Regions from separate parts of the Paenibacillus sp. FSL W8-0187 genome, predicted to be linked through region 3. Evidence: riboswitches for the same ligand, from Rfam matches in the RefSeq annotation. Region 3 holds a riboswitch; each other region holds the start of a gene.

The links. Region 3 has a riboswitch for cobalamin ahead of MKY48_RS27150 (ABC transporter substrate-binding protein). Riboswitches for the same ligand answer to the same signal wherever they lie in the genome.
Region 1: it holds a riboswitch for cobalamin, as region 3 does, so the genes downstream of both, MKY48_RS23540 (1-propanol dehydrogenase PduQ) here and MKY48_RS27150 (ABC transporter substrate-binding protein) in region 3, are expected to answer to the same signal.
Region 2: it holds a riboswitch for cobalamin, as region 3 does, so the genes downstream of both, MKY48_RS03535 (ribonucleoside-diphosphate reductase subunit alpha) here and MKY48_RS27150 (ABC transporter substrate-binding protein) in region 3, are expected to answer to the same signal.

The regions. Positions count from the first base shown of each region.
Region 1 covers NZ_CP150206.1:5,216,134-5,221,885, reverse strand. The annotation lists gene MKY48_RS23550 (DinB family protein) at 1-117, shown strand, start outside; gene MKY48_RS23545 (DinB family protein) at 163-705, shown strand; adenosylcobalamin (AdoCbl) riboswitch at 899-1,052, shown strand; gene MKY48_RS23540 (1-propanol dehydrogenase PduQ) at 1,511-2,653, shown strand; gene MKY48_RS23535 (BMC domain-containing protein) at 2,884-3,240, shown strand; gene MKY48_RS23530 (EutP/PduV family microcompartment system protein) at 3,253-3,684, shown strand; gene MKY48_RS23525 (ANTAR domain-containing response regulator) at 3,773-4,345, shown strand; gene MKY48_RS23520 (sensor histidine kinase) at 4,338-5,752, shown strand, end outside.
Region 2 covers NZ_CP150206.1:798,500-804,251, reverse strand. The annotation lists tRNA gene MKY48_RS03545 (tRNA-Thr) at 25-96, opposite strand; gene MKY48_RS03540 (MTH1187 family thiamine-binding protein) at 205-510, opposite strand; cobalamin riboswitch at 879-1,112, shown strand; gene MKY48_RS03535 (ribonucleoside-diphosphate reductase subunit alpha) at 1,306-3,639, shown strand; gene MKY48_RS03530 (ribonucleotide-diphosphate reductase subunit beta) at 4,294-5,325, shown strand; gene MKY48_RS03525 (MDR family MFS transporter) at 5,527-5,752, opposite strand, start outside.
Region 3 covers NZ_CP150206.1:6,007,365-6,013,116, forward strand. The annotation lists gene cobT (nicotinate-nucleotide--dimethylbenzimidazole phosphoribosyltransferase) at 1-964, opposite strand, end outside; gene MKY48_RS27140 (ABC transporter ATP-binding protein) at 1,032-1,817, opposite strand; gene MKY48_RS27145 (iron ABC transporter permease) at 1,814-2,860, opposite strand; gene MKY48_RS27150 (ABC transporter substrate-binding protein) at 2,857-3,861, opposite strand; cobalamin riboswitch at 4,119-4,321, opposite strand; gene MKY48_RS27155 (histidine phosphatase family protein) at 4,474-5,316, opposite strand; gene cbiB (adenosylcobinamide-phosphate synthase CbiB) at 5,307-5,752, opposite strand, start outside.

The DNA of each region.
Region 1 (5,752 bases), 790 kb from region 3:
GAATACTGGGGAAACAAAACGATTGCGGGATTAGTGCTCATGCCGGCGACAAGGCATATTTTTCTGCACTTGAATAAATCGATACGACTGAAACAAAGAATTCAAAAGTCCAAATAGTGAGGCTGGGATGCTATTTATTTTAACAAGGGAGGTTGTGCTAGGATGTTGTACGATTTGCCAGGCGAAGAGAATATGTCAACGATCGTGGGAATGTTATATAGCGCTGTCAGAGAGAACAGCCAACGGCTAAAGTCCATATCAGAGGGCATGGCCCAAGAGGAAATAGACTTCAAGGGACCTTGTGACAATTTCAATAGTGCCGCTCAGTTAATAAAACATATCATGTACGTCGACCTGAACTGGGTATATAGGATTAAAGGTGAGGCGCTTCCCCAGTCATTCATAGATGAATACGGCCCAATGATCGATGAACATAACAGGCTGCCGATGGTCAAAGGAATGTCTCTGGACACGCTTATATCTAAATATGAAGTTGTACTCAGTATGTTGAAGGATGTATGTACGCAGTTAACGGATGCCGATCTGGATCGCATCGTTACATTCGGACACGAGAATGAAAAGCAAGCCACCATCCGGTGGGGTTTATGGCATATGGCCGACCATAACCGTTATCATCAAGCCCATATTAATCAGCTTAGAAAGTGGTACTCTGAGCAGAAGAAGACATGGATCATGAATAAATGAATGGGAAAACCATTTCCTTGTTTGTCTTTCTGAGACAATTCACCGTATCTACGCTGCAGCGTTCGTCCCTTGGTCTGCCCGAGGCATTTTATTTTATTTGAGTTTCATTCGGTCAATCATTTTTTTAAGGTTTATATCGCCAAACGCGTCGTTTGTGCTATAATGATGTCGAATGGGCAACTATTCGCGTCATGTACAATAGAAAAAGTTATAGGTAATGGAAGTTTGGTGCAAATCCAACACGGTCCCGCCACTGTGATAGACCGAATGATCGGTCTTAAGTCAGGTCTTTTGCCTAATAACTTTGGAGAGACCAGTCATTTCGAGGCGAAAATGGCTGGTTTACAAGTCTAGTGACGTTTCTCGCCTCGCTAGGCTTTTTTTAATTGCAGCAGAGGCTGCCGACGATGTTGTCGGCCACAGCCGGGTGTTCGCCGCCGAATATATACAATGAGGTATAGCTCGCAAACGGGGAGATTCTTCAAGGACGAAGAAGCACGTGCACTATGGGGTGCATATCCCTTTTTTTTATTGATAGAGGTTGTTCCAAAAGTCCGCTTTTGATGACCGACCTTTTTAAACAGGCACTTATAAATTCGTGCCGTTAATGTGTCTGATCTAAGGACAAGTTCCGGAAGCGGTTGACGAAGATCGGAATGACGGTGTACAGTATATATGCAAAACTAAATGATAAGAAGCTGCACAATGGCGTGCATACATGATAACAAGCAAAGAGGCTTTTGAAGGGGATTTCCCTTTGAATGGCCTCTTTTTTTGTTGCAATTACTTCTTGGAGGTGCTTTACATGGATAAACTTTCGATTAAAGCCGACCTCTATATGGGGCAAGGCGCGATGGATCGTCTAACAGAGTGGCAAAACAAACGTATGTTCATCGTCACGGATCCATTTATGGTGAAGTCGGGCATGATTAACATGGTGTTTGATCGCCTGCACAGCAGTAACGAGCAATATGTTTTCAGCAATATCGTGCCTGATCCGCCGATTGAAGTCGTCACGGAAGGTGTCGAGGCGCTCTGTGCGTTCAACACCGATCTAATCATTGCCATTGGCGGCGGTTCTGCCATTGATGCCGCTAAAGCGATGAAGCTGTTTACGAAAAAGCTGCTTGACCAGCGAGATATCCCGTTCATTGCAATCCCGACGACAAGCGGGACGGGTTCTGAAGTTACGTCATTCTCCGTTATCAGCGACAAAGAAAAAAACATCAAATATCCGCTTGTATCCGATGACATGCTGCCGCAAGAAGCGATTCTCGATCCTGAGCTCGTCAAAAGCGTGCCGGACTTCATTACGGCCGATACCGGACTGGATGTTTTGACGCATGCCATTGAAGCGTATGTATCCACCAAATCCAATGATATCTCCGATGCGCTGGCGGAGAAGGCGATGAAGCTGGTCTTTGCTTATTTGCCGCGAGCTTATAAGGACGGAAATGATCTTGAGGCGCGTGAAAAAATGCATAATGCATCCTGCATCGCGGGTATGGCGTTTAATATTGCGTCTCTGGGATTGAATCATGGGATCGCGCATGTGGCGGGAGCCAAATTCAAAATTGCCCACGGACGCATGAATGCGATTCTTCTTCCGCATGTCATCGAATTTAATGCCGATTACAAGCCGGGTTACGGCAAGGAAGAAAGCAATAGAGCGGCGGTTCGGTATGCCGAAATTTCCAAAAGCTTGGGGTTATCCGCACCAAATGCCAAGAGCGGCGTCCGTAGTCTCGTACAGGCAATCAAACAGCTGCAGAAGCAATTGAATATGCCGCAAACGCTGCGCGAATGCGGTGTGGATCAATCGCTGTTTGGAGAGATGAGAGAGTCGATCGCCGAAGGCGCGCTGAAAGACGGATGCACGGCAACAAATCCACGCGTTCCTACGGCAGAGGACGTGCTTCAAATTTTGAACAAAATGTTTCAATTCTAAGATCGAGTCGAAATTTGACGGATTTCGTATTGACATCGCTTGCAATATTCAAATATAGTGAAAGTAACACAATGGCGTGTTGCATACAAATCAAAGCAAAGTGGCTTCTTAAAAATTCCGCATGGACTTTTAAGGGGCTTTTATTGTTTTTTTTGCAGGTTTTCTTATCAAAAGTGGACTTTTTGAACAACCTCTTTTAGTGTTTTCGATACGAGAGTGAGATGAGGAGTATGGAACAAGGAGCCGAGAAACAACGTGTGATTCAGGAGTATGTGCCTGGCAAACAGGTCACGCTCGCTCACATTATCGCGAACCCGAACCCGGACATTTACAAGAAGCTGGGACTCGGAAACGAAGCGCATCAGTCCATCGGCGTTATGACGATCACGCCAAGCGAAGCCTCCATCATTGCAGCGGATATCGCTACAAAGGCGGCTGGCGTACAAATCGGCTTTGTCGACCGTTTCAGCGGTTCACTCGTCATTACGGGCGATGTATCATCAGTAGAATCTGCGATCAGCGCAGTGCTGCATGGATTACAGAATATATTGGGCTTCTCGGCAAATACGAACATTACGAGAACGTAGGAGAAGCTTATGATGAAGAAAATTATTTTTGCCGGAAGTACTGGATCGGGCAAAACCACGCTGTGCCAATGGCTGCACGGTGAGGAGATTGCCTATAAGAAAACGCAAGCCGTCGAAAATTTCGATCAGGCGATCGATACGCCGGGCGAATGCATCGAGAACCGGTATTTATACAAAATGTTGTTAGTATCCAGTGTAGATGCCGATGTCATTGGGCTGGTTCAGGATTGCACGAAAGAAGACAGCTATTTCCCGCCGGCTTTTGCAACGGTATTCGCCAAGCCGGTTATCGGAGTGGTAACAAAGGTGGAACTGGCCAAGTCGCAAGAAGAAATCGCGCAGGCCAGAGCGCATTTAATGGCGGCCGGCGTGGAGCGGATTTTTGAAGTCTCGACGATCGAGAACGTGGGAGTGGATGCTCTTCGGGATTATTTGAGGGCGTAAACGACTTGGATTCTAGTTCAAATGCAAGCGGGGCTTATCGATAGACAAGCGACAAGCAAATAACGACAGACAATGAGGTGCATGACGCATGAATGGAAAAATTGTAATAGTCGATGACGAACCTATTACAAGAATGGATATTCGTGAGATGCTAGAAGAGGCTAACTACAATGTAGTAGGCGAGGCTTCCGATGGCTTTGAAGCTATCGAATTATGCAAGAAGCATCTGCCTGACCTCGTCATCATGGATGTTCAAATGCCCATTTTGGATGGGCTCAAGGCGAGTAAAAGAATTCTTTCAGAACAGCTGGCGGGCGGGATCATCCTTTTGACCGCCTACAGCGACAAACAGACGATTGAAAAAGCATCTTCTGTCGGTGCGCTTGGTTACTTGGTAAAGCCGCTTGATGAAAAGTCGTTCATTCCTATGGTGGAAGTCACGATAGCCAGAGGCAAGGAATTCCGAAAGCTGGAACAAGATCTCTCAAAGCTGACGCAGAAGATGGAAGAACGCAAAGCGGTCGAGAAAGCGAAAGGCATATTGATGAGAGAAAATGGCTACACGGAAGAGGAAGCCTATCAAATCTTGCGAAAACTCAGCATGGATCGGCGATGTCCTCTGATTGAAATTGCTAGTACCATCGTCATTTCCTATGATTGATTTCAAAGAACGGATTAGGCAGCTTTGCAGCCTTCACACCGGATTGTCGGAAGAGGATATAGCCCGGATCTGCGAAATAGCGGAGTCTTTTCAAATGACCGAGGTAGAGGATGATGTGTTCATCGACGTATTGTCGAGCGTGGCAAGCGAAGCCATCGTGGTCTATCATCGTCGTCCATGTGAAGGCAAATCGGTGTATTATTTTCCGGTTACGGGGGAGAAGGCGCTGCGCGAGAATGAACCTGGCGTCCTGCGGACGCTTGAAACAGGCATTATGTCGCAGGGGCTCGTCGCCAGGACGCAGGAGAATCATCTGGTTCGGCAAACGGTATATCCTATTAAAAATCAAAGCGGCGTCATTGCCGTTCTGATCTATGAAAAAGATGTCCGCGACAATATACAAGCCCACTTCAACAGGCAGAGAGCGTCATGCGAGGATGGGGAGATGTCCTCGATGCTGGGGGCTATGCTGCAGTTCAAGGATTCGATTATCAATCAATTGGAAGACGCCGTTCTGGTGTTCGATAAATATGGGTTTTTGAAGCTGAAAAATGAACAGGCGGACGTATATTACAGACAGCTTGGTTATTTGGAAGATATCCAAGGATTGCATTATGATAATTTGTCGCTTGATCAGACGATGTTCTCCGAGGTCATGAGCCAGCATTCATCCTCGCTATGTTGTCCGCTTACGGTGGAAGTGAAAGCCGCCGGACGTTACTATCAGGTGAAACGCTTGTTCATTGAGGAAAAGGATTTATGCGTAGGCGTTATTCTGCATGATATAACCGAGATTAGAAACAAGGAAGCTGAGATCGTTTCTAAATCGGTTGCCATCCGCGAAATTCATCACCGGGTAAAAAACAATTTGCAGATGGTAGCGTCTCTGCTGCGCATTCAGGGGCGGCAGTGCAAAAGCCCTGAGGCCAAGAAATGCCTTGATGACAGTGTCAGTCGCGTGCTCGCGATCGCCGCAACCCATGAATTGCTGTCGACGGAGATCGAAGCCGAAGTGGATCTCATGGATGTTATACGATTGATTGCATCCAATATCGAACGCTGTTTTGTTGATTGCCGCGCCGTCAAGGTGGAGATTGCTTCAGAGCAAAACATTTGCTTGGACAGTGATCGGACCGTAACTGTCGCGCTGATTGTAAGCGAACTGCTACATAACAGTTATGAACATGCGTTCGGCGATTGTTCGGAGGGAAGAATTTCCGTCAAGACAAAAGTAGAAGGCGGGCTGGTGACGGTCATCGTGGCAGATGACGGAGCCGGGTTCGTTGTCGGGGAAACTTCGCATAAAAGCTTGGGGCTGACGATTGTCCACAGCTATGTTAAAGACAAGCTGAAAGGTAAGCTTTCGATCGTATCCGGCGATACGGGCACAACAGTGACTTTTACGTT
Region 2 (5,752 bases), 2.2 Mb from region 3:
GCGCCATTATTGACTTTGTAAAGATGCTGGTGAAGGGAATTGAACCCCCGACCTACGCATTACGAGTGCGTTGCTCTACCCCTGAGCTACACCAGCAAATGTGGTTCGATGATATTCCTCACGAAACAACAAAAATTATTATAATACTTCAGCAGCAAAATGCAAGTCCTATTCTTACGGAAATATCCTCCGTAACTGGCGGTATTACCCGCCTAACTTCTCCTGCACGGACTGGATCTTCTGTTTGCTCGAGGAGACTTGATCCCTGCGGTCGTCGATCTTCACGGAAGTCGATACACGCTTCGCACCGGACAGAAAAGGCGCTTCATGCAAAGCCTCAATCGCCCGCCAGATCATGTTAAGCTCTCCCTCGATGATGGTGCTCATCGAAGTTAGCTCATAGGATATTCCATCCTGTTGTTTCAATATACGCTGCATCTCGGCAACATAAGAACTCAAGCTCGTTGTTGCGGTTCCGATCGGAATCACCGTTACCTCCGCTATAGCCATCTTGAATACCTCCCTCGTTGCATCTCATTTATATGGAATGCTTCCGAATACGTTAAACTCCCGGATACAGTTATCATATCAATTCTGACCCTCCATATCAAAGTCCGTCTGTCTGTAACTTCATACAAGATATGGTGTATCTTCCTCATTTCGTCCGTACGAATATATCCTATTTTGTCAAAACGATAATATACGTGGTATCTGCGCAGAAAAGGTCGCATTTGGTCACAATTCAGGAAATGTTATGGCCTTTTGGCAGTTTCTTAACTGGCACAATGGCCGCTCGTTTGCTATAATTCTTTTTGCGTTCAATTTTAAGAATATAGTTTACAAACACAATATATTGGGTTAAATTAGATTAACAACAACCAAATATAGTGTATGTAGGTGCCGGATCAACCTATAAGGCAGTCCGGCTTAATAGGGAAGCATGGTGTAAATCCATCACGGTCCCGCCACTGTAAGGGCCTAAGGCTGTTTATGATCTATCAGCCATCCACATACGACATATGCCACCGAGGAACCGGATCAAGGTCTCAGGGGAGGCAATGCCGAGGGAAGTAGCTCAAGTCAGGAGACCTGCCTATATGCAGCAGACACCAACCTACGGGGTTTTAGGTAAGTGTTCGTTAAGCTTGCGTCTGTACATAACATCATGCCCATTCATGGGCTTATGGCAAACGTCATTTTCGAATCACAGCGCACGGACATTTTCAAGCCTGCCCGCGGGTTTTAGAAAATGTTTTTTTGATGTCCTTTTTCATATTTCCCCCGAAGAAAGCGAGGAATTTATTCATGCCCCAGCTCGTAGTTAAACCGAACAACCGTCAGCTCGCCTTTGATGAAATTCGTCTCTCCGTCTATGCCGACCGGACTCTAAAAGGATTGGACATGCTCGATAAAGAGCGCCTGCTTCGCGGCGTCAATGCCAAATTGCGCGGTGAGCAAGTTACCGGCGAAGAAATCAGCAACGCCTTCACGATGTCCGCCCTTGAGCTTGTAACCAAAGAGGAGCCGGATTGGAAGTTTGCAGCTGCGCGTTCGTTTCTGACCTCTTTATATAAAAAAGCGGCCACCAACCGCCGATACAAAGCATACCCGGAAGAACCATACGGTGCCTTCTACCCGCTCATTACAGAGCTTGTACAGAAAGGCATTTATCGCGAGGATCTTCTGACCAGCTACACCAAAGAACAAATCGAAGAACTCGGCGAATGCATCGATCCAAGCCGCGACCTGCTGTTTGATTACATCGGGCTGTTGACACTGGCTGAGCGTTACCTGGCAAACGACTTTGACGGTCGCGTCATGGAACTTCCGCAAGAACGGTACATGGTCATCGCGATGTTCCTCATGCACAACGAGCCAGCTGACAAGCGTCTTGACCTTGTCAAAGAAGCCTACTGGGCCATGAGTAACCTGTATATGACGGCCGCTACGCCGACCATGTCTAACGCAGGTAAAAAAGTAGCCGGCCAGCTTTCCAGCTGCTTCATCGATACCGTGGACGACTCCCTGGAAGGAATCTTCGATTCCAATACGGATATCGCCCGTCTCAGCAAAATGGGCGGCGGCATCGGGGTGTACCTCGGTAAAGTCCGTGCACGCGGCTCTGACATCCGCGGTCACAAGAACACCAGCTCCGGCGTTATCCCTTGGATTCGCCAGTTGAACAACACCGCTGTTAGCGTTGACCAATTGGGAACTCGTAAAGGTGCTATCGCGGTTTACCTGGATGTGTTCCACAAAGACATTCTGTCCTTCCTGGATCTGAAGCTGAACAATGGTGACGAGCGCATGAGAGCACATGACGTGTTCCACGGCGTATGTCTGCCTGACCTGTTCATGGAAGCTGTAGAAGCACGTGAAGAGTGGAGCCTGTTCTGTCCGCATGAAGTGAAGAAAATCATGGGCTGGAAAGACGAGAACGGCCGTCCGCTGGGCCTGGAAGACTTCTATGATCAAGGACAAGGCGAAGGCGAATTCCGTCAAAAGTATGCTGAAGCCGTGGCGAGCCCGCTGCTGCCGCGCATTACGGTACAAGCTATCGACATTATGAAGCGCATCATGAAATCCCAGCTTGAAACGGGTACACCGTACATGTTCTACCGCGACACGGTCAACCGTGCGAACCCGAACTCTGCGCATGGCATGATCTACTCTTCCAACCTGTGCACGGAGATCATGCAGAACCAATCTCCGACAGTTGTTGAGCAGGAGGAGCTGGTTACGAAAGACGGCCAAACCCGGATCGTAATTTCCAAAATCCCTGGCGATTTCGTTGTCTGCAACCTGAACTCCATCCACTTGGCTCGTGCTGTACCTGCTGGTGTGCTGGAGCGTCTCGTTCCGATCCAGGTTCGCATGCTGGATAACGTTATCGACATTAACAATATTGAAGTTCTGCAAGCTCAATATACCAACAGCCAATACCGTGCGGTCGGTCTCGGCACCTTCGGTCTGCATCACTTGCTGGCGCTGGAAGGTATCCGCTGGGAATCCGACGAAGCCGTTGCATATAACGACAATCTGTATGAGCACATCAACTACCTGCTCGTTAAATCCAGCATGGAGTTGGCCAAGGAAAAAGGCCACTATCCGAAATTCAAAGGCTCCGACTGGGAGAGCGGCGAGTACTTCACGTTCCGCGGTTACACCGACGGCGAGCATGAAGGCAAGTTCGTAACCACCGAACAATGGCGCGAATTGCAGCAAGAAGTACAAGAAAGCGGGGTCCGTAACGCATGGCTGTTTGCCATCGCGCCGAACGGCTCCACATCGATCATCGCGGGTTCCACAGCGAGCATCGATCCATTGTACGAACTTCTGTCTTATGAAGAAAAAACCACTTACAAAGTGGCTAACCCGGCTCCGGATCTGTCCGAAAAAACGATCTGGTACTATAAAACGGCTTTCTTGATTGACCAGCATTGGTCCATCAAAATGGCTGCCGCCCGTCAGCGTCACGTTGACCAAGCGCAAAGCTTTAACCTGTACGTCCGCCCTGATATCCGGGCTTCGGAATTCCTGGAGCTGCACCTGCATGCCTGGAAAGCCGGCATCAAGTCCACTTATTATGTACGCAGCCGTGCGCTGACGATTGAAGAGTGCGAGTCGTGTGCAAGCTAACCTTTAATTTCGAACCCACCCAAACCCTCCCTTCCAAGGGAGGGCCCCAAGGGCTCTGCCCTCTGGACACCCGCAAGGTGCTTAGGTTCTGAATGAGGCGCTTCTACGTTACTTTAGTGGCTAGGAACGCTTTCTCCCTTCGGGAACGCTGGAATTTAGTGCGGAAGCTAATGAGTTACTTCGTGCGATTGGTGAGTTACTGCCTGCTGGGATCGCTCTCCCCTTGGGAATCGCTTCTCATGCGGCGCAGGGACCATTGAGTTACTTCGTGCGATTGGTGAGTTACTGCCTGCTGGGATCGCTCTCCCCTTGGGAATCGCTTCTCATGCGGCGCAGAGACTGTGAGTTACTTCGTGCGATTGGTGAGTTACTGCCTGCTGGGATCGCTCTCCCTTTGGGAGTCGCTGCATGTTTGGCTCACATCGAACGGCTGTAAGCAATGTTGAATATGCTTTCTAATAAAAGACTACAAGGGTAAGGGTATCCAATCGGAAGAGTTTACGTCCGCCTTTGGGAGCCCTTTGCAACCTTAAAAATACATTCAAGCAAAGGGCGGACAACAGCGGCTGGAGAGTGGATACCCGTCCCTCGAATAGGCTAGCAGATCCCTTCAACCTTCCGCCCTACTATGATATACAAGGAGAGAAAATCGGCATGCAAATGCAAAAGATATTTAATACCGAAGCACCCAACCGCTCCACTCGCGTCATTGAAGGTGAATGCTCCGGGATCTTGAACTGGAACGACATTCGGATGCCTCATATGTATAAGCTGTACAAAGTCCTGCTGCTGAACCACTGGATCGCGGACGAGATTCCGATGTCCAAGGATGCGCAGCAGTTCCCGCGCCTGGACCCTGAAGAGCAGCGTACCTTCAAGATCAACATCTCCCTGCTCGCTGTTCTGGATTCCATGCAGACGATGTTTGTCAGCGACGTGAAGCGTTACTTCACTGATTCGTCACTCGAAGCCATCTCCGCTATCATCGGTCAGCAAGAGGTGGTTCACAACCAATCCTATTCCTACGTGCTATCCTCCATCGTATCGGAGCAAGAGCAGAAGGACATCTTCGAATACTGGAAGCATGACCCGGTACTTCTGGAACGCAACCAGTTCATCTCGAACATTTACCAGAACTTCCGTGACAATCCGTCGCCGCAATCCTTCTTCGAAGCGATGGTCGCGGACCTGATCCTGGAAGGCATCTTCTTCTACAGTACATTTGCCTTCTTCTACAACCTCGCTCGTGACCAGAAGATGATGGCAACCAGCCAGATGATCTCCTATATTCAGCGTGATGAGAACCAGCACTGCTACTTCTTCGCCGAAGTGTTCAAGCAGCTGCTCAAGGATTTCCCTGAGCTGAACTCCAAAGAGAACATCGACTACCTGTACCGCACCATTGACCGTGCCGTCGAGCTCGAAACCAACTGGGCCCACTACACGCTCAGCAATGTGCGCGGCATCGATCTGAACGAATTGGGCGATTACATCAAGTACATCGCGAACCGTCGCATCACCATGATGGGTCTGGAAAAAGCTTACGAAGGTGTGGACGTTAACTGCATGCCATGGATCAAGCCTTTCTCCGATGAAGCCCTTAACGCGACGAAGACCGACTTCTTCGAAGCTAAATCCCGTAACTACGGCAAAGTTGGCGACGACAACGGTTTTGACGATCTATAAAAACCTCTCCAAATACACAAACCTCCGGGATTCCCTTACCAGGGATCTCGGAGGTTTTTTATATCATATGATCGCCTACAATAAAATGTAATACAATAATGTGTCATCATTTATGAAGGTGACATTTCTGAACGTGATCGGTTCCGTCCCGCTGAAACTGCTGGCCGCGCTGGTTGATTTTCAAATTTCAAATATTGAGGATTATTTCTGCTCCAATATGTGAACACGCTTCATGAAAAGAGAAAAGATGAAACCTGCAATCGCAACGACAACAGCAATATCAAAAACATGTTGTATCCCTTCTGTCAAAGCAAGCGCGGCGTTAGCAGGGTCCGCCTGGTCTGCCGTTTGCTTCAGAAAGCTGCTCATGCCCACAGACATGATACTTACCGCAACCGCTATGCCGATCGCACCCGCTACCTGCTGG
Region 3 (5,752 bases):
CGCCAAGACGCATGTCCATTTGCAGCATCGGATGCAGCCCCAGCTCTTTCAACAGAAGCACATGCGCCTGTTCATGCGAAACATGAGAGGCAATCATATAGGAGAGGGCGTCCGGGCAGATGCATTTGGCAACCAGCGCCGCCGCACTGGATATGAAGCCGTCAATGATAACGGGACAACCGTGGGCAGCCGCACCCAGGATAAGTCCAGCCAACCCGCCGATCTCATATCCTCCAACTTTGGCGAGCACGTCGATGGGATCATCGGCATGAGGTCTATTAACTTGTATAGCCTGTTCCACAACTCGAATCTTATGTAGCAGCCGTTCATCGGTTACGCCCGTTCCCCTTCCCACGACTTCAGATGGCTGATTGCCGGACAGAACGGAGAATATCGCTGCACTCGGTGTCGTGTTCCCAATGCCCATCTCTCCGGTCACGAACATTTGCGTTCCTTGCGACACCAACTCGGCTGCTACCTCTGCACCGGTTACAATAGACTGCAGTGCCGCTGCCTTTGTCATCGCGGGCCCTTTGGCCATATTGGCAGTTCCTCTGCCAACGTTCCGCGACTTCAGCTTCTCATCCTTCAGCTCGATCGCGACACCGATGTCCACACAATGCACGTCCGCCCCCGCCTGACGCGCCAGCACATTCACAGCCGCCCCTCCATTCAGGAAGTTCATGACCATCTGGGGCGTTACCTCAGCCGGAAATGCACTGACTCCTTCTTCACAGACTCCATGATCACCAGCCATGACAACGACGGATTTTTTGGTGAACGACGGCTTCACATTCCCTGTAATTCCCGCTAATTGGATCGCTAGCGCCTCCAGCTTACCCAGACTGCCCGGAGGCTTCGTCAGCGTGTCCAAATAAGCGGCTGTTTCGTTCTGAACCTCGACATTCAGCGGTTTAATGTTAGCAATGATGTGATTTAAACGATTAACGATTGTATCCGTCAATGAAACGACCTCCTTGTATCTTGTTCCTAAATCTTACATCCTAAAGCGGAATATGCGGCAACATCGGTCAGGACCACGTGCTATTCGCCGTTAACAGCACCTGCGGAGCACCATTCTCGGGATGGGCCACAATCGAGGGCTCCACCCGGAAAATTTGACGTATATACGCCGCTGTCAAAACTTCTTCCGGCTTGCCAACCCCGGCGATCTTTCCCTGATCAAGCACCAGCAGTTTATCGCAAAATTGAGCCGCCAGATTCAAATCATGCAGTACGCTGATCACCGTAATCCCGGACGAGTTCCGCCACTCCGCCACCATATCCATGAACTGAAGCTGATAGTGGATATCCAGATAGGTCGTCGGTTCATCCAGCATCAGCAGCGAAGGCTCCTGGACCATTACCTTGCCAAGCGCGACACGCTGGCGTTGACCGCCGCTTAACTCGGTAAGCCGCCGTTCTTCCAGACCATTCAGATCCAGCTTTCGGATAATGGCCTCAATGAGCGGGGCTGCATCCTTATCTTCACGGCCAAGCCAGTTCAGGAAGGGGAACCTTCCCATCTCCAACACTTCCCGGACGGTAAAATCGGTAGGATCAAGCCCTTCCTGCTGAAGCACCGCCACGATCCGGGCCAGCGTCTTACGAGTATAGTGTGCAAGCGCCTTGCCCCGAAGCGTCACACTTCCTTGCGTAGGATTCTCCACACCGGATAACAGCTGCATGAGGGTGGATTTACCGCTTCCGTTCGGACCGATGATCCCCCACCATTCCCCTTCGGCAATGTGAAGGTCCACGCCTTCAAGAATCGGCACCTTGCCATATGCTTTGCCAAGTCCTTGAGCTGTAATCATGATAGACCCTCCCTGCGCCGTTTTTTGTTCCGGTATAGCAAATACGCAAAGAATGGAGCGCCTATGAATGCCGTAACCACACCAAGCGGTATTTCCGTTGGTGCCAGTACGGACCGTGCCGCCGTATCGCACCAGACCATGAATATCGCGCCGCCCAGAGCCGACAGTGGAACAATGACGCGGTAATCGGAGCCGGTGATCAGCCGGATCATATGCGGTACCACAAGTCCCACGAATCCAATCACGCCGGATACCGACACGGCTGCGGCGGCGAGCAGGGTAGCAACGATGAGCACGCTGGTCTTCAACCGATCCACATTCAAGCCCATATGGGCGGCCTGCCGTTCCCCCAGCGACAAAATATTAAGCGCCCGCGACCTGCTCCATAAGTAGATAAAACCTGCGATAAAATACGGGAAAAGGATGGCCGTATACGACCATCCACGCATGCTCAGGCTCCCCATCGTCCAGTACAGGATCTGGTTTACCGTATCTTTGGACATGACCGTCAGAAAGGAAACGACGGCGCCCAGAAACGACTGCATCACCACGCCGGACAGAATGAGCCCGTGGATCGGCAGTTTTCCTTGATCCCTCGCCAGCAGCAGAACCGCCCATAAGGTGCCTGCTCCGGTCAGAAACGCTACAAGCGGCAGCGTGTAACCTCCGGCAAAGGAATATTCCATCCCGAAAAAAATCAGGGATGCTGCGCCAAGCGCAGCACCCGAGGATACACCAAGCGTAAACGGATCCGCCAGCGGATTGCGCAATACCCCTTGAAAGGCGGCTCCGGCGACGGCCAGGGAGGCTCCTACGAGCATCCCCAGCAATATGCGCGGCAATCTCACCTTCATTAGGATTTGCTCGGATGAAGCTTCCCAGCTCGGAACGATGGAATCGCCGATTCCCGGCAGCCGGTGCAGCAGCATCGCCCCAATCTCTCTCACAGGCAGGTGCACGGAGCCGATTCCGAGACTGACAACCAAGGTTAACAGTAATAGGATGATGCCGGCCGCACCGAATCCTGCAAGTTTTTTACTCATGGATTCATCAGTTCCGGATAAACGGCCTTCGCCACTTCCACCAACCCTTGCGTCACACGGGGACCAGGACGGCTGAGCAGGTTCGCATCCACGGATATGACCTGATCGTTCTTGATGGCTTCGATCTGATCCCAGCCGCCGCGCTCCTTAATCAGCTGATCCAATGTTTTCTTGGTTGCTTCATCAACCACATCGTCCGTGTACAGAATGACGTCGGGGTTCGCAGCAATAATATTTTCCTCACTGATTTCGAACCAGCCTTCCGCATCGCCGGCTGCGTTGACGCCGCCAGCTAAGGTGATGATCTCATCCATAAACTCACCCTTGCCGACGGTCCATCCCGGAGAGAATTCCACATACACTTTCTTCTTGTCTTCATCCTTCACGGCTTTCACGGCTTCCGTAACGGTAGCCAATTCCTGCTTCATCTGATCCACGACCGCTTTCGCCTCCGCTTGACGGTCCGTAATTTGTCCGATCAGTTCGATGTTCTCCATCACGGCATCAATGGTTTTCGGATCATTGACGAACAGGGTAACGCCAAGCTCACGCAATTTCTCGGCATTCTGAGCATTCATCGAAGCCGCAAATACCACATCGGCATCGGCTGCAATAATAGCCTCTTCATTCACTTGGAACCCGCCCAATTTAGGCTTGGATTTGGCTGCTTCCGGATAATCGTCATTATCGGACACGCCAACGATTTCCTCATCCAGGCCCAAAGCGAACAGTTTTTCCGTCTCGGACGGTGTCAGGGATGCAATTTTGGCCGGAGCTTTCTCAAACGTCATTTCAACCCCGGTTGAATCCTTAACGGTCAGCGGATACGTCGTTTTAAGCTCTTCGCCGGAACCCGCCGGCGCTTCGTTATTCTGCTCTTCCTGCTGTGCAGGCTGCGTGGTATCCTTCGGCGCCGCTTCTTTGTCTCCACAGCCAATCAAGGCCAGAGCCATCAGTATGGCTACTAGAAGTACGGACCATGTTTTGTTTAATGCTTTCATCTCTTGAAATCCCCCTATGCATAATTGAGAACCTGGCGCTTTCGAGTTTACATTCCTTCAACCGATCCTTACCGGGAGAAAAACATCAATCGTCATACTCCAAAGAAAAGCAAAAATCCCTGACTCCTCGTAAACAAGGACTCAGGGATTACGTTTTAACATAAGGACATCTGGATAACCGTTCACAGATAGCGCCTTAAACTTCCGCCCACACATGCTGCATGGGTCCGGCAAACGTAATCCTCTCCTCGAAGGACCGTCATTCATTCGCCGAGGGCAGGTCTCCTGACTTGCAGGCTGTAACGACTTCTCCGCCTTCCCAAGCGCTATGGCTCAGTGGCATATGAAGAAGTCCCTGCTTCACAGTGGCGGGACCGTGCCGGACTTGCACCGGCTTCCCTATTAACCCGGCAGAAGGCAACAACGCCTTCTATCCGGGACCCTCGCAAATAATATGAATTTATGTATGTTAGGCCAAGCATGGTTTCTCTGCCCAAAATTATAGGCGATAAACCTTCCTCTTACAACCGAAAGAATCGGTCATTTCAAATGCCTTATGATACGGATTTATCCCGTTATCGCCCATTCCGCACCGATATCATACGATTTCATTTATTCGCTTAACCGCACGCCTTCCCAGCGGTCTCCATCCCATGTCAATTGCAGCTTGAGCTCCTCGCCCGGTGACACTTGCGTTTCCCAGAATTCCGTATGCGGAAGGGTAGCTGCCGCGATCTGCCGGATGACGCCCCCATGGGTGACCACAAGCACATCCAACTCGGCCCTCTGTGTCCCACAACCATAACCGGCTGCCTCTGCCTCTGCCTCTGCCTCTGCCTCTGCCTCTGCCTCTGCCTCTGCCTCTGCCTCTGCCTCTGCCTCTGCCTCTGCCTCTGCCTCTGCCTCTGCCTCTGCCTCTGCCTCTGCCTCTGCCTCTGCCTCTGCCTGCACAAGGGTATCCGGATCTTCCTCCACATGCAACAGTTCCTTCAAATCCAAATACAATCCGGTCAAGAATGCCTGAATCCGGGAACAGAACGCTTCCCAGCTCTCCCCATTTGGCGGCGCAACTTCTGCGGGGTTATCAATCCAGCGCCGATAGGAGATATCCGACTTCAAGTCCTCGTAGGTGTTCCCCTCCCAATCCCCGAAATCGAGCTCACGCAGCCGCGGATCATACTCGACACCTGGAATAAACCTGCCCGGATCTTCATCATCAGGAATAGCGGACTTTGTTGAATCCGGTAAGATAACATTCAGCGTCTGCCTGCATCGAAGGAGATCACTGCAATAGATCCGGACGAACTGCTTGGTACAAAACCTTTCCCGCAGCGGGAGGAGCTGCTGTCTTCCTTCCACCAGAATCCCCTGATCCTCGTGACCGAGATAACGGCGCTCCTCGTTCCACAACGTGCGGCCATGACGGACCAAATGCAGGGTAATCCTCATATCCATAAGCTTCCTCCTGCTGCGGCCACAAGTCCAAGCACCACGGTACCCAGTAACGTAAACAATACCGATACGCCCAGCAGCAGACGATTTGTCACCTGAATATCCTCCGCTTCAAGCGGTCGTTCGGGATCCCCCATGTAAGCCCGGAACGAGATCACGCCTTGATAGGAATTCTCGCCTCCCAGACGAATGCCCAGCGCACCAGCTACGGCCGATTCCGGGAAGCCGCTATTCGGACTGGGGTGCTTTCGCGCATCCCTTCTGACCATCTTGATCGCTTTTTTCCATTGCAGCGAAAACATCGCAGCCACTATGGTCAACAGTCCTGCGGTCAGGCGTGCCGGTATCCAGTTGGCGATATCGTCCAGCCTTGCGGATGCCCAGCCGATATGCTGGTATTTGTCGTTTTTATAACCGACCATGGAGTCGAGCGTGTTCA